3 regions of the Rhizobium sp. KNZ2-6A genome follow, and region 1 is predicted to be linked to each of the others. Evidence: predicted binding sites of a transcription regulator. Region 1 holds the regulator's gene; each other region holds the start of a gene.
The links. The regulator PhoB, encoded in region 1, activates phosphate uptake and scavenging genes when phosphate is short. The targets are predictions, from matches to a motif close to TGTCATNNANCTGTCAT.
Positions count from the first base shown of each region.

Region 2: the regulator PhoB is predicted to act here: its motif matches at 1,772-1,788, upstream of ACPYOP_RS09265 (esterase-like activity of phytase family protein).
Region 3: the regulator PhoB is predicted to act here: its motif matches at 2,188-2,204, upstream of ACPYOP_RS12400 (DUF1045 domain-containing protein).

Region 1 is NZ_JBNDIC010000016.1:23,132-28,623, forward strand. It holds gene pstA (phosphate ABC transporter permease PstA) at 1-616, shown strand, start outside; gene pstB (phosphate ABC transporter ATP-binding protein PstB) at 631-1,446, shown strand; gene phoU (phosphate signaling complex protein PhoU) at 1,498-2,211, shown strand; gene phoB (phosphate regulon transcriptional regulator PhoB) at 2,242-2,925, shown strand; gene ACPYOP_RS13430 (GcrA family cell cycle regulator) at 3,177-3,710, opposite strand; gene ACPYOP_RS13435 (acetylornithine transaminase) at 4,135-5,334, shown strand.
Region 2 is NZ_JBNDIC010000010.1:30,511-36,002, reverse strand. It holds gene parE (DNA topoisomerase IV subunit B) at 1-1,705, shown strand, start outside; gene ACPYOP_RS09265 (esterase-like activity of phytase family protein) at 1,858-2,988, shown strand; gene ACPYOP_RS09260 (AI-2E family transporter) at 3,139-4,317, shown strand; gene ACPYOP_RS09255 (DUF2336 domain-containing protein) at 4,654-5,492, opposite strand, start outside.
Region 3 is NZ_JBNDIC010000014.1:82,888-88,379, reverse strand. It holds gene phnN (phosphonate metabolism protein/1,5-bisphosphokinase (PRPP-forming) PhnN) at 1-201, opposite strand, end outside; gene ACPYOP_RS12405 (alpha-D-ribose 1-methylphosphonate 5-triphosphate diphosphatase) at 198-1,337, opposite strand; gene ACPYOP_RS12400 (DUF1045 domain-containing protein) at 1,354-2,040, opposite strand; gene phnE (phosphonate ABC transporter, permease protein PhnE) at 2,229-3,575, opposite strand; gene phnE (phosphonate ABC transporter, permease protein PhnE) at 3,584-4,564, opposite strand; gene phnD (phosphonate ABC transporter substrate-binding protein) at 4,631-5,492, opposite strand, start outside.

The DNA of each region.
Region 1 (5,492 bases):
TCTGCCGGTCGGCGTTGCCGCCTCGATCTATCTGGAGGAGTTCGCGCCGAAGAACCGGCTGACGGACCTGATCGAGGTCAATATCAACAATCTCGCCGCCGTGCCCTCCATCGTCTATGGCCTGCTGGGCCTCTCGGTCTTTATCAACATGATGGGGCTGCCGCGCTCTGCCTCGCTCGTCGGCGGGCTGGTTTTGAGCCTGATGACGCTGCCGATGATCATCATCGCGACGCGTTCTGCGTTGCGCGCCGTGCCGCCGTCGATCCGCAGCGCCGCGCTCGGTCTTGGCGCATCGCGCATGCAGGTGGTCTTCCATCATGTCCTGCCGCTCGCCATGCCAGGCATCCTGACAGGCACCATCCTCGGGCTTGCCCATGCGCTCGGGGAGACGGCGCCGCTGCTCTTGATCGGCATGGTCGCCTTCGTCGCCAATTATCCGACATCGCCGCTCGATCCCTCGACGGCGCTGCCGGTGCAGATCTACATGTGGGCCAGCGAAGCCGAGCGTGCCTTCGTCGAAAGAACGTCCGGCGCCATCATCGTCCTGCTTTTCTTCCTCGTCGCAATGAACATCGGCGCCATCCTGCTGCGCCGCCGCTTCGAACGGCGCTGGTAAGGGAGGGCCGAGGAATGAACATGATGAGCGAAGCCGCAAGCGAAAGAGCCTTGGCCAAGAAGATGACCACGATCCCCTACAAGATGATCGGCCAGGACGTCTCGGTTTTCTATGGGGACAAGCGCGCGCTCTTCGACGTCAACCTGAAGATCCGCGCCAATACGGTGACGGCGCTCATCGGCCCTTCCGGCTGCGGCAAGTCCACCTTCCTGCGCTGCCTCAACCGCATGAACGACACGATCGAGACCTGCCGCGTCACCGGCAAGATCACGCTCGACGATCAGGACGTCTACGACAACAGCATCGACGTGGTGGAGCTGCGCGCGCGCGTCGGCATGGTCTTCCAGAAGCCCAACCCGTTTCCGAAGTCGATCTATGAGAACGTCGCCTATGGGCCGCGCATCCATGGCCTGCATCGCTCCAAGGCCGATCTTAATCATATCGTCGAGACCAGCCTGCAGAAGGCGGGTCTTTGGGGCGAGGTCAAGGACAGGCTCCATGATGCCGGCACGAGCCTTTCGGGCGGTCAGCAGCAGCGCCTGTGCATCGCGCGCGCCGTTGCCGTCAGTCCGGAAGTCATCCTGATGGACGAGCCGTGCTCGGCGCTCGATCCGATCGCAACCGCCAAGGTCGAGGATCTTATTCATGAGCTGCGGGAAAACTTCACGATCGTCATCGTGACGCATTCCATGCAGCAGGCAGCCCGCGTTTCGCAGCGCACCGCAATGTTCCATCTCGGCCATCTGGTTGAGGAGAACGACACCGATAAAATGTTCACCAATCCCGACGATTACCGCACGCAGGATTACATCATGGGCCGTTTTGGTTGATGATGGCAGGCGCGCGGACCCTTTCACACAGTTCACCTTGAGGATAGAAAAATGGTCTCCACACACATTCTCTCTGCCTATGACGAAGACCTGAAGTTCCTGACGCGCCGCATTGCGGAAATGGGCGGCCTGGCCGAGCAGATGGTCAGCGACAGCGTACGCGCATTGGTCCAAAGCGATGCCGCCCTTGCGCAGAAGGTCATCTCAGACGACGTCGTTCTCGACCATGCCGAGCGCGAGGTCGGCGACAAGGCGATTGTCACCATCGCCCGTCGTCAGCCGATGGCCGCCGACCTGCGCGAGATCATGGGCTCGATCCGCATCGCTTCCGATCTGGAGCGCGTCGGCGATCTCGGCAAGAATACCGCCAAGCGCGTCATCGCCGTGCAAGGCACCGGCGTTCCGCGTCGTCTCGCCCGCGGCATCGAGCACCTCTCCGAACTGGCGCTGAGCCAGCTCAAGGAAGTTCTGGACGTCTACGCCACCCGTTCGCCCGACAAGGCCGTATCGATCCGTGAGCGCGACGAGGAAATCGACGCCATGTACACCTCGCTCTTCCGCGAGATGCTGACCTACATGATGGAAGATCCGCGCAATATCACCACCTGCACGCATCTTCTATTCTGCGCCAAGAACATCGAGCGCATCGGCGACCATGCCACCAACATCGCCGAGACGATCTATTACATGGCGACAGGCGCGCAGCCGGAAGGCGAGCGCCCGAAGGACGATACCGCCAATACCGTCGGCGCGGTGACGGAATAATCTGGAAGCGAAAAAGGAGACCAAAGGCGCATGGTTCCGAGAGTTGCTGTTGTAGAAGACGAGGAAGCGCTGAGCGTTCTGCTGCGCTACAATCTTGAGGCCGAAGGCTTCGAGGTCGACACGATCCTCAGAGGCGATGAGGCCGAGCTGCGTCTCCAGGAGCGCATCCCCGATCTCTTGATCCTCGACTGGATGCTCCCCGGCGTATCGGGCATCGAGCTCTGCCGCCGGCTGCGTATGCGGCCGGAGACGGAGCGCCTGCCGATCATCATGCTGACGGCCCGTGGCGAGGAAAGCGAGCGCGTGCGCGGGCTTTCCACCGGCGCGGACGATTATGTCGTCAAGCCGTTCTCGACGCCGGAGCTGATGGCCCGCGTCAAGGCGATGCTGCGGCGTGCCCGACCGGAGGTTCTCTCCACGGTGCTGCGTTGCGGCGATATCGAGCTGGACCGCGAAACCCATCGCGTCCACCGCAAGAGCCGCGAAGTGCGGTTGGGGCCGACGGAATTCCGCCTGCTGGAATTCCTGATGTCCTCGCCGGGCCGCGTCTTCTCGCGCTCGCAGCTGCTGGACGGCGTATGGGGGCACGATATCTATGTCGACGAACGCACTGTCGACGTCCATGTCGGCCGCCTGCGCAAGGCGCTCAATTTCTCCAATATGCAGGATGTCATCCGCACCGTTCGCGGCGCGGGCTACTCCATGGAAGCCTGAGCGGGAATACCCGATCAGGCACTCGACATTACAGCGCCGCGCGTCTTTCAAGACGTGCTAAGGTCGCTGTAACACCTTGGAATGCTGCATAATTTTCCCTTAAATCGATTTCGATTTAGGGAATTATGCAGTAGCGGCGGAAACAGAAAACGGGCCCCGAAGGGCCCGTTTCTTTATCTCAGTCATGGGAGCATTTCCAGGAAAAGTGCGGAGCGGTTTTCCGTCCGGGATGCGGGAATGCTCTGAGCATCTCAGCCGCGCGGCTGAGCCGGCCGACGCCGTTCGTGCACTGGCTGGTAGGCCAGGCGCTGATGGTAGGTGCAATAGGGCGATGAATCCGGGCTTTCGTTGCCGCAGAAGTGGAAATCGTCCTTCAGCGGGTCGCCCACCGGCCACTTGCAGGTGCGCTCCGTAAGCTCCGTCAGGCCGAGACGGCGGGAAATCGGAACGACGACGTTCGAGGCCGGGCGATATTGGATCTCGTTGACGGCATCGACTTCGATTTCTTCCTTCAGCATGGTCGCGCCCTGCTGGCGGGTAATCGTGCGGGTTGCGACGCGAGACGTGTAATTCGGAGCGCGGGGCGCGGCACTGCTGCGCTTCGGCGTACGTGCCGCAGTCGCCGTGCCGCCCGCCTTCGCTCGGCCGGGAAGGTTCAGGCGGTGCACCTTGCCGATGACGGCATTACGGCTCACGCCGCCAAGCTGCGCAGCGATCTGGCTGGCGCTTAACCCTTCGGACCATAGCTTCTTCAGCTTCTCGACGCGTTCGTCTGTCCAATTCATGCCCTGTCTCCGCTGTCGCGTTTCCGATGGCAGAATCCCTCACCATTGCCTCGCATGGGATCGAGGCACGAAACGCTTTAAAATTGTGGTGACTAGTTCCGCCGCATGCAGTCTAGCAATTGGTTTTTAACCTAGTGTGAGGCTGACTCCGTGACAAGAGTCGCGGGAATCTTGAGGAATCGATTTCGAGGTTTTCCCCAACTTGCTGCCCCGGCGTGGCATTTCTGCAATAGGCAGTGCCGAACGCATCTCTTTTGGCCGCCAGCGCTTTCTCGCACCTGCTAAATCGCCAGTTTTGTTGACATCGCGGTGCAAAACATCAATAGTGCCCAGGCCGCCGCAAGGCGGCATTTTTGATTTTTTCGGACCCGTTTCATCGAATGGAAGCGATTGGTCCTTAGGGTTGTGATCGAGGAGACATGCCATGGCAGAGACCGCGCCGCTTTACGATACCTATCTGCGTGCTCCGCTGCGGTTCGAGCGAGGCGAGGGCGTCTGGCTGGTTACCGAAAATGGCGAACGCTATCTCGATTTCGCAGCCGGCGTTGCGGTCAATTCGCTGGGTCATGCTCATCCGCATCTGGTTGCCGAACTAAAGGCGCAGGCCGACAAGGTCTGGCACCTGTCCAACCTCTATGAAGTACCCGGCCAGGAAAAGCTGTCGAAGCGGCTGACGGAAGTGACCTTCGCCGACAAGGTGTTCTTCACCAATTCGGGCGCGGAGGCGCTGGAATGCGCCATCAAGACGGCGCGGCGCTATCAATTCGCCAAGGGACATCCCGAAAAGTTCCACATCATCACCTTCGAAGGCGCCTTCCACGGCCGCACGATCGCGACGATCGCCGCCGGCGGCCAGGAGAAGTATATCGAAGGCTTCGGCCCGAAGGCGCCGGGTTTCGATCAGGTGCCGTTCGGTGACCTCGATGCCGTTCGCGCGGCCATCACCGACGCGACGGCCGCGATCCTGATCGAGCCGGTTCAGGGCGAGGGCGGCATCCGTCCCGCGACCAACGAGTTCCTGCGTGGCCTGCGGGAGATCTGCGACGAGCATGGCCTGCTGCTGGTTCTTGACGAAGTGCAGTGCGGCGTCGGCCGCACCGGCAAGCTCTTCGCCTATGAATGGGCTGGGATCAAGCCTGATATCATGGCCGTTGCCAAGGGCATCGGCGGCGGTTTCCCGCTGGGTGCCTGCCTCGCGACGGCGGAAGCCGCCTCGGGCATGAAGGCGGGCACGCACGGCTCGACCTATGGCGGCAATCCACTTGCCATGGCAGTCGGCAATGCGGTGCTGGACATCGTGCTCGCCGACGGCTTCCTGCAGCATGTGCGCGATATCGCTCTGGTGTTCCGCCAGGGTCTCGCCTCGCTGAAGGACCGTTTTCCCGACATCATCGAGGATGTTCGTGGCGAAGGCCTGATGCTCGGCATCAAGGCGGCAATTCCGCAGGCGGAGCTGCTGCAGGCGGTCCGCGCCGAGCATCTGCTGGGTGTGCCGGCTGGCGATAACGTCATCCGCCTCCTGCCGCCGCTGGTCGTGACCGCCGAGGAAGCGCGCGAGGGTCTCGCTCGCCTCGAGCGCGCCGCCGAGCGTGTGCGCACGGCCCGCATCAAGAAATCGGCTTGAACTCAGCGCCCGCAGTCGGGGCGGTTACCGCGCCGCGCGTCGAAGCGACGCGCAAAGGACGCGGTAATACTTAGAAATCGCATAAGCCTTCCCTTAAATCGATGGCGATTTAAGGGGTTATGCGTGCCCCACGCGGGCGTTATTGTTTTTTCTGGAGT
Region 2 (5,492 bases), on a different contig from region 1:
TCCTGTGGAAAACCATCCACAGGTGCCCGGCAAGTCGACGCTCGAAGTCATCATGACCAAGCTGCATGCCGGCGGTAAGTTCGACGGCAAGGCCTATGAGACATCGGGCGGCCTGCATGGCGTCGGCGTGTCCGTCGTCAACGCGCTGTCGGATGATCTGGAAGTCGAGGTCGCTCGCAACCGCAAGCTCTATCGCCAGCGATTCTCGCGCGGCCTGCCTGTCGGCGGTCTGGAAGAGCTGGGCGATGTGCATAACCGGCGCGGCACGCGCGTCCGCTTTCATCCGGATCCGCAGATTTTCGGCGATCACGCTCGCTTCGATCCGGCCCGTGTCTTCCGCATGGCACGCTCCAAGGCCTATCTGTTCGGCGGCGTCGAGATCCGCTGGGCTTGCGATCCTGAGCTGGCGCCCGAAGGCGCCGACGTTCCGGAAAAGGCGGTCTTCCACTTCCCTGGCGGCCTGAAGGATTATCTCAAGGCCACGATGGGCAACGAGTTCACCGTCACCCGCGAGATCTTTGCCGGCAAGTCGGAGAAGGAAAGCGGCCACGGCTCGCTCGAATGGGCGATCACCTGGTATGGCGGCGACCCGCAGATCCACTCCTACTGCAATACGATTCCGACCCCGGAAGGCGGCACGCACGAGGCCGGGTTTCGCATCGCCCTCACCAAGGGCTTGAAGAACTACGCTGACCTCACCCAGAACAAGCGTGCGGCCAATATCACCACCGACGACGTGATGATTTCAGGTGTCGGCATGCTGTCGATCTTCATCCGCGAACCGGAATTCGTCGGTCAGACGAAGGACAGGCTTGCAACGGTCGAAGCCCAGCGCATCGTCGAAAACGCCCTGCGCGATCCCTTCGATCATTACCTCACCGATAATCCGGCCGAGGCCGAAAAGCTGCTGGAATGGGTGATCGAGCGTTCCGACGAGCGCATGCGCCGCCGCAAGGAAAAGGAAGTCAACCGCAAGACCGCCGTGCGCAAGCTGCGCCTGCCCGGCAAGCTGGCGGATTGCTCGCAGAATTCCGCGGCAGGCGCCGAACTCTTCCTCGTCGAGGGTGATTCGGCAGGTGGCTCGGCCAAGCAGGCGCGGAACCGCACCAACCAGGCGATCCTGCCGCTGCGCGGCAAGATCCTCAACGTCGCCAGCGCCGGCCGCGAAAAGCTGTCCGCCAACCAGCAGATTACCGATCTCGTCCAGGCGCTCGGCTGCGGCACGCGCACGAAATATCGCGAGGAAGACCTTCGCTATCAGCGCATCGTCGTCATGACCGATGCCGACGTCGACGGCGCCCACATTGCCTCGCTGCTGATCACCTTCTTCTATCAGGAGATGCCTGAGCTTATCCGCCAGGGCCATCTCTTCCTGGCCGTTCCGCCGCTCTACAAGATCACGCAGGGTTCGAAATCCATCTACGCCCGCGACGATGCCCATCGTCTTGAGCTGATGGAGACGGAATTCAAGGGCAGAGGCAAGGTCGAGATCAGCCGCTTCAAAGGTCTGGGTGAAATGCTGCCGGCCCAGCTCAAGGAAACGACGATGGATCCATCCAAGCGCACCCTGCTGCGCGTCGAGATCGACGAGGTGGATTTCGAAGGCACGCGCGATGCCGTCGATAATCTGATGGGCACCAAGGCCGAGGCGCGCTTCCGCTTCATTCAGGAACGGGCGGCTTTTGCCGAGGATCTGGATATCTGACGCGAACCAATCGTTGGTTGCCCCGGCGAACGTGCTTCGCGATATTTTACCGGATTGTCCGATATCCGTTACGAAAGCGTCATGGATGGATGCGTAGATGGCGGCATTGTCTTGAATGCCGCCATTTTATCATTCGGATTGACGATTTCGCCATGTTGAAGCCATTTCTGACGACCGCCGCCGTTCTCCTCTTCGGCCATGCCGCCCATGCACTCGATATCGGGACGACGATCGATGTGCCCTGCCCCTTTGGCGACTGCAAGGCCGGCATCGGCCTTTCCTATCTCGGCAATTACGATATTCCGACGGGATTCATGGAAAACGGTGTGGAAGTCGGCGGCCTTTCGGGCATCGACTTCGATCCCTCTACCGGCCGCTATATTGCAATCAGCGACGACCGCTCCGAAAAGGCGCCTGCCCGCTTCTACGACCTCGATATCGATGTCGACGCCAGCGGCCTGAAGGGTGTCACGGTGGTCGATCATGTCACGCTGAAAGACAAGGATGGGCAACCTTTTGCGCTCAAGAAGGTTGATGGCGAATCCATCCGCCTGGGCAAGGATGGCATTTATTGGAGCAGCGAAGGCGATGGCAAGGCGCTGCTGCCGCCTTTCGCGCGCGTCGCCAATCGTGACGGCAGCTTCGTCCGCGAATTCTCATTACCGGAAGGTTTTGCCCCGACGGCCGACAAGCATACGGGGATTCGCGACAATCTCGCCTTTGAAGGCCTGACCTTCCTTTCAGGCGGCGACCTTCTCGTTAACACCGAATCTGCGCTTTATCAGGATGGGCCGGTCGCGACGCTGACCAACGGCGCGCTCGCGCGCCTCATTCGGTATGACGCTGCGACCGGCTTGCAGAAGGCGCAATATGTCTATCCGGTCTCGCCGATTCCGCAGGCACCCTCCACCGCGAGTGGCTGGAACGATTTCGGCTTGTCCGAGATCCTGGCGCTCGATGACCGTCATCTGCTTTCTGTCGAGCGCGGCTATGCGCAGGGCGTCGGCAATTCGGTCGTCATCAACATGTTCGATCTCGACGGCGCCACCGATGTCGCGAATATCCCGTCGCTCATGGTGACCGATCAGCGGATCGTGCCGGTGCGCAAGATGGAGATCATGGATTTGCGCGCGCTCGGTCTTGCTCCCGACAATATCGAAGGCATGACTTTCGGCAAATCCAGGGACGGCGGCGATGTGCTGATCTTCGTCGCCGACAACAATTTCAATTCGACGCAAAAGACGCAGTTTTTCGCGTTCAAAGTGATCCGTCGCCCCTCGTGACACCCTGCCTCCGGCCGCGCGCCAATCGCTTTCCAGTCGTGTTAATGTCATGGCCGCATAATAAAGAGGCTTTCCGGCTGTTGCTCTTGAAACAGCCAAGATCATACCCCATAACCGGGTGATCTAGTAAAAAGGGGCGCAGTAAGTCCGGTGGGTGTATTTGAACGTCATAAGCCGAAGGAGCATCGGTGGCTGGGGCCGAGTGCGCATGCGCGCATGCCTTTGATACCATCCATTTCCGCTGCGCGCTGGCTGCTGATTCTGATCGCCGTCGCCGGGATTTATTTCTTCTATGGATTCCTCGTTCCAGTCCTGGCCGCGGCTGTTATCGGCTTCGCCACCTGGCCGCTTTACAGCGATGTCGTGCGCCGTACGGGCGGAAACACGACGCTTGCGGCCACCATCGCCCTCGTGTTCATCGTGACTTTTCTCGTCCTGCCGATCGTTCTTTCCGCTATTTATATGGCCGGCGAAGTCCGTGAATGGTTCGGCTGGGCCGTGCACGTCAACCGCGACGGCGCGCCGCCGCCGCAATGGATTCTGGCCTTACCTGTCATAGGCTCGTGGCTCGGCGAACAATGGACGCAATATGTCGGCAGCCCCGGCTCGCTCGGCGAACTGGCGCAGCTCGTGAGCGGCGCGCATATCGGCAATATCTACCGCGCGGTGCTCGCGGCTGGCGGCGGCGCCTTCCATGTCATCCTGACCCTGCTGTTCATGCTGATCGCGCTGTTCTTCATCTATCGCGACGGCGCGACATTCGTTCGGCAGGTCGATCTGCTCGGCGAGCGCATCCTGCCCAACCGCTGGGAGCGTATTTCCCGCGTTGTTCCCGCGACCATCAGCTCGACCGTCATGGGCATGACGCTGATTGCCATTGGCGAAGGTATCGTTCTGGGCGTCGCCTATTGGATCGCCGGCGCTCCCTCCGCCATCACGCTCGGCGTCCTCACCGGCGTCATGGCCCTGGTGCCGGGCGGCGCTCCGCTGTCGATGTCGCTCGTTTCCATCTATCTCGTCGCGAGCGGCTCGCTTTGGGCAGGCATTGCCCTCTTCCTCTGGGGCACGATCGAGCTCTTCATCGTTGACAAGACGCTTCGCCCGAAGCTCGTCGGCGGCCCTATCAAGCTGCCCTTCCTGCCGACTTTTTTTGGTTTAGTCGGCGGCGTGAAAACCATGGGCTTTCTCGGCCTCTTCATCGGACCTGTTCTGATGGCGATCATGGTCGCCATCTGGCGCGAATGGATCCGCGAAGCCGAATTGACCGAGGAGCAGCAAGCGCAGGAACCGGAATTGCAGCTGCATGTCCGGGATGCCGCCGAACGCTGACCCCTTGCCTATTTCAACGTCAGCCGCTTTTCCATGAACAGGCTGAGCGGGTCCGGCTGGTAGTCGCCGAAGGCAGCGATTTCGACGCCGTACCGTCACCGGCCTCCACCAGGGCGCAACATCCGACGTGGCTTCCTCCAACCTTGCGACCCATAAGGTCACGTCCGGTTTCTCCAGCGAAGCCATATCAAGCATGTGTTTGCTCTCAGGCGGATAAAGCGATTCCGCTTAGACGCTCGACATATCGAGAAGGCGGATGACACCTTCCGGCGCGGGGATTCGATGGCGATCGTCAGCGGCAAGTTGAATCTCGGCAAATGAACCGCGTGCTGGACATCACGCGGCGGCGAGCGTCGCCAGAGCCGCGAAGCTGCGCGCGGCCTGTCGCCGTTCGGCATTCGCCAGCTTCTCTACCATGTCGAGCAGCTGCGTGGCGGCCTGAGGCTGTTCGGCAAGGCGGAATTTACGCATCAGCTGCGAAGAGACGTTCTCCAGCATGGCAGTACCGTTCTTGCGCGACGCATCGCGCCAGATCACCGTCGCCTCGACGAAGATCGTACTGATGTCCCGCGTCAATCCGGTGCTTTCATAAAGCGCCCGGATGGCGTGGACGCGGCCCCGGGAGATGATGGAGCGCACGCGCCGTTCTTCGCAGCCGGAGAGATTGGTGATCGCGCAGCAGAAGAAATCGACCTTGCCGGAGCACAGCGCATGCATCAGGAAGGCCGGCGTCAACCAGCCGCATTGCCGCAGATGCTCGACGAGATCAGGCAATTGCTCGTGCTGTGCCGTTCCCGCAATGGCGACGGTCGCAGATTCGGTCGCTTCCCGCGTCACCTGCTGCAGCCTGCCGCTGCCGATAAAGCTCTGAACGAGCGTCGATTCGGATAGCGCCTCGCTGACTCGTCGCATCAGCAGGTGCCTGACATCCGAAGACAGGGCATCACGCGAAAGAAGCAGGCCGCGTATATCGGCGCATTCACCCAGACGCTCGGCAATGCGCTTAAGCGACGCCTGCGAAAGCAATGCGCCGTCATTTTCGAGCAGACACAGGATTTCCGCCTCCCCGCCGATCTCGGCAAGCGCTGCACAGACAGCACGCGGCACCTGGCCGCGGGAGGCGATCAGGACTCGCGTTACGTCGCTGCCATGCAGCGCCAGATCGACAAGATCGG
Region 3 (5,492 bases), on a different contig from region 1:
ATCCTCGTTGCCGGCATCGCCGTCCCGCGTGATCACGCGGCGTACGAAATGCACATCGGCCCGGCCGGCAAAATGCCGGGCGGCCAGATTCATCAGCGTATCCTTGCCGGCACCGCTCGGGCCGACGACGACGGCGAGCGTGCCCGCCGTCGCATCCGCCAGACCGAGATTAGCCGGCTTGATATCGGCGTCAGGGTTCATGCGACCCGGCGTCCTTCTCGCCAGACCGAGCGTGTGACCGGCACGCCGTGATCGCGGCGGACGCGTACGAGATCGGCGCGCAAGCCCTCAGCGATGCGGCCGCGATCGTTGAGGCTGACGGTTCTTGCCGGCGTTGCGGTCACCATGGCGATCGCCTGCGGCAGTGAAATGCTCTCGACTTCGTCCGCGAGGATGAAGGGTGCATGCAGCAGGCTGAGCGGCACGTAGTCGGAGGAAAGCACGTCGAGGACGCCGAGCTCGGCCAGATCGCGGGCGGCAATGTTGCCCGAATGCGACTTGCCGCGCACGATGTTCGGCGCGCCCATCAGCACGCTCATGCCGGCGCCGTGCGAAGCCTTGGCGGCGTCGATGCTGGTCGGGAATTCCGCAAGGCGAACGCCGTAATTGATGGCTTCGTCGACATGGGCGAGCGTCGCGTCGTCATGGCTGGCAACCGTAATGCCGCGCTCGGCGCAGACCTTGGAAATCGCGTCGCGATGCGGCGTGGCGTATTTGGCCGATTCTTCCTGGCGCTTGGCCACGAAACGGGCGAAAGCCTCGTCGCTGAGCCCGCGCTTCTTCTGATAGTAGAAGATGTATTGATCCATGGTCTGGAACTGGCGCTGGCCCGGCGCATGGTCCATCAGCGAGACCAGACGAACGTAAGGGTCCTTCTCGAAATCCTGGAAGTGGTCGAGAACGTTGTCGGAGGAGACTTCGCAGCGCAGATGGATCAGGTGATCGGCGCGCAGGCGATCTTCGCTCTGAGCCGCCTGGATGGCGTCGGCCATATCGCGCATCTCGCCCTTTTCGAAGCCGCCATCCTCGTCCGAGCCCATCCGCAGGCAGTCGAACACGGTCGTGATGCCAGAGGTGACGATCTGGGCGTCATGCGCCTGGATCGCCGCCGTCTTGTTCCAGCGCACGCCCGGACGCGGCGAATAGTGTGCTTCCAGATGGTCGGTATGCAGCTCGACCAGGCCGGGAATCAGATAATCGCCCTCGAAATCCTCGCCGATGGCGGACTTGCCTTCGGAAATGCCGGCAATGCGCCCGTCGCGGATCAGCACGGAACCTTCGACGATCCTGTCTTCGAGGACGATGCGAGCGTTGGAAAGGACGGTTTCTTTGGTCATGTCAGATCTTTCACTGTTAGGCGCCGGCAAGCGGCAGCCAGGAACGGACGGTAAAGGGAGCGCCACGCTCTTCTTCGATAAAGACGGCGAGGCCGGAAATGTCGAGCGGCTTGCCGGTATGAGCGGCGAAACGTTCGCGCAGCACGTCGTGCATCTCGGCCTGGCGATCAGCCGGAACGCGCCCGGTCAAGGTCATATGGAAACGGAACTCGTCATTGACGTAAGGATAGCCCCAACGCACCAGATTGGCACGCTGCGGCTCTGTCAGGCCCTCCGGCTTGCGCCGGCCGATATCATGATCCGAAAGCGGCGCGCGGAACGGTTCGAAGGCCTTGACCACCCGCGAGGCAAAATCCTGCAGCGGCTGGTAGAGCGAGCCCGGAACGAGCGCGAAGAAATGCCCGAGCTGGCCAAGCACCAGTTCCGGAATGGTGAAAGCCTTGGTCTGCGCGGCGAATTCGGCGGCGACATCAAGAAGATCGCGCTCGGTTACGGAACCGGCAAGCTCGAAGGGCGCCTTCAGCGTGGCATGGAAACCGTAACGGCGCGGATCGGCCGTCAGATCGGCATGGCCCGCCGGCACGGGGCCGATGGCCTTGTCGGAAAAAATCTCGTCGGAAAATGCGTCGCGTCCCAGCCAGAGGGCGGCAAGCGAGGTCAAAGGATCGTCTTTGGGCGGCGTGAAATAGAGAGCATAGCGCAAGGCTGCATTCCTTGGAAAAATCGGCTGCGCGAGACACTGTTGGGTGATTTGCGACAAACCGCAAGAGCAGCAAGGCAGCAACGGTTCGAATCCGGCTAAAGCCGGTTCTGGCGCTGCGGTCTTGCCGGCCTGCGCTACCGGATTCCCGTGACAGAATGATGATGCGTCGAGATTTTTCTTGGCTCTTTTTATTTCACCCGCGCGCCCATCAGCCGCGATCGTAAGGCGTTGGATGCTGCGTCGAACAGGAAGACGACGATCAGGATCAAAAGCACCATGTAGGCGACATTTTCCCAGTTGGCGTTGGTGCGCATCGCTTCCCAGAGCTTCAGGCCGATACCGCCCGCGCCGACGGCGCCGATGATGGTCGCGCCGCGCACGTTCGATTCCCACTGGTAGAGCGTTTGGCTGACGATGACGGGCACGATCTGCGGCATGATGCCATAGCGATGCACGAGGATCGTCGACGAACCGGTGGATTTCACGCCTTCGCGCGGCTTGTTGTCGATGTTCTCGAGGCCTTCGGAATAAAGCTTGCCGAGCGTGCCGGTTTCGGTGAGGAAGATCGCGCCGCTGCCGGCAAGCGGGCCGGGGCCGAAGGCGCGCGTCAGGAACAGCGCCCAGATCAGCATGTCGACCGAGCGCAGGAAATCGAAGAAGCGTTTCAGCACCTGATTGAGCAGCCGGTTCGGGGTGATGTTGCGTGCAGCGAAAAACGCCAGCGGGAAGGCGGCGAGCGAGCCGAGCAGCGTGCCGAGGAAGGCCATGACGATGGTCTGGAACAGCTTGGTCCAGACGTCGCCATGCTGCCAGGCGCCATTGTTCCAGATATTGTCGAAAGCCAGCGAAAGGTTGGATTGCGTGGGGTCGAGCCGTGGTCCGGAGACGATCAGGCTGATGACCTCGCTTGCCGGCTTGTCGAAGAAGGGCGAATGCGTATCGAAGACGAAATTGGCCCAGCCGATGAAACGCTTGCGGATCTTTACGCGGTCCGTGGAGATGCTGACATCGCCGGCAAAGCCCATGTTGGCAAGGATGTTGTCGTCATAGACGGTCATCCAGCTCGGCACAGGCTCAGAGCCGACGATCTTCGGCGTGTCGCCGGTGATGTCGATCGGGATGGTGACGCCATGCGCCGTCAGGATGGCCTGGGTCTTGGTGATCGTAACGGTGCGGCTCGTTCCGCTGACCGAAACGGTCATGCTGCCGTCAGGCGCGGTCTTCACCCAATTCGGGTTCGGATTGTCGCCCAGCGGCGAAAAGCGCGGATACTTGATGGTGATCTTGTCACCGGAGATGCGGAACTCCGGCTGCACGTCATAGCTGATCCATTCGCTGAGGTAGATGCCGACGCGCTCCCAATGCGCTTCCGCAACGATTTTCGGCAGATCGAAGAACCAGACGGCGTAGATGCCATAGAGGATCACGCCGATGAACATCATCAGCGCGCCGAAGCGCTGGCGGAAGGACCGGTGAAGGATCTCCGGATACCGTGCTTCGAGTTCCTGCATACGGCTGGCGTCGATGACGGACATGGTCAACCTCAATGCTGCAAAAGGAAGGCATGTTCGCCGACGAGACGGCGGCGGAGCCATGCGGAAAACTGGTCGACGGCAATGATCGTCAGGAAGAGAAGCAGCACCAGCGCCAATGTCTTGGCGCCGAAGCCGCGCGAGATCGAGAGCTTCAGCTCCTCGCCGATGCCGCCGCCGCCGACAGCGCCGATGATGGTGGAAGCGCGAACGTTGATCTCGAGCCGCAGCAGCGCGTAGGACATGAAGTTCGGCAGCACCTGCGGCAGGGCGGCGAAACGGACGCGCTCTGTCCAGCTCGCGCCGACGGCGCGCATGCCCTCGTCGGATTTCATGTCGATATTCTCGACAACTTCATAGAAGAGCTTGCCGAGCGCGCCGATCGTATGCAGGCCGACGGCGATGATGGCGGCGATGGGGCCGATCGACAGGATCGCGGAGAACAGGCCGGCAATGACGATTTCCGGGAAGGCGCGCAGAAATTCCATGATGCGCTTCGCCACCAGGCGGACCGGATTGGACGGTGACATGTTGCGCGCCGCGAAGAAGCTCAGGGGCACAGCGAAGACGAAGCCGATGATGGTCGATACCAGTGCTACGTTGATCGTGATGATCATCAGCTCGAAATATTCAGGGATGTAGAAATCGCCCCAGACATAGACGCGGCCGAGTGGGAAGTTGAATTCCTCGCCGCCGGCGCCGTTCGCGCCGTTGGGACTCGCCAAGTCGAAGAGCGCCCGGTAGACATCGCTCCAATCCTTGGGGATGAGCCAGCTCAGGAAATCGAAGAGATGCGGCAGTCGGTCAAAAAAGTGCCCGGCATTGTTTTCGTCGGCAAAGCGGACGGAACTGACGAAGGCAATGAGCAGGACGACCAGGCCAATGCCGGTGTAGAGGCGGCGCTTCGCCACCATCTTGCTCCAGGCGTCACCGATATCCCCGGCACTCTGGGGCACGCTTTGCATCTTCAGCTGCGTATCGGCGATCGTCATGAAATCTTGCCTCTGTGTATAGCAAAAGGGCGGCCGTCGCCGGCCGCCCGATTATCGGAATGCGGATTAGCCGCCGATGGCAGCCTTACGAACCTCGATGACGGCGTTGTAGAATTCCGGCTTGACCTTGACGTAGCCCTTGAAGTCGCCGCCTTCGATGGCGTTGAAGCACTTGGCGTCGGTGGTCGGCAGCTTCAGGAAGAAGTCGGCCAGCTTGGCCTGCCATTCGGTGCCGAGCGCGTTACGCACGACGAGCGGGCCGTTCGGGATCAACGGCGAACGCCAGACTTCGACGAGCTTGTTCGGATCGACGGCGCCCTTGTCGACTTCCTTGCGGAAAGTGCCGGAGGTGTAGCCGTCCTTGAAATCACCGATGCCCGAGGAATCGTCGACGGCGACGTCGACCTTGCCGTCATAGGCGGCGAGCAGGTTGTTTTCATGGCCGCCGTTGAACTGCGTCGAGGCGAAGAACTTGTCGTTCGGCGCGCCTGTGTCCTTCGGGATCTGCGTCAGCGGAACGAGATAGCCGGAGGTGGAGTCCGGATCGGCGTAACCGAGCTTCTTGCCCTTGGCATCCTTGATGGTCTTGATGCCGGAGGACTTGAGCGCCAGGCCGATGGAGTAATAGCCGGTCGAGCCGTCGGCCTGCTGCGTGGTGAGGATCGGAGTGACGGCCTTCGGGTCCTTGATGGCGACGGCTGCATAACCGGAAGCGCCGAGTTCGGCGAAGTCGAGCGTGCCGCCGAGCAGACCCTGGATGACGCCGTTATAGTCGGCGGCCGGGAACAGCGATACCTTTTCGAAGCCGAATTCCTTCTTCAGGTGATCGGAAAGGCAGGCATAGTTGCGCAGGCGGTCGGCTTCGTTTTCGCCGCCGAGAATGCCGACGCGGAATTCCTTGAGATCTGCAGCGTTGGCAGCAGCGCCG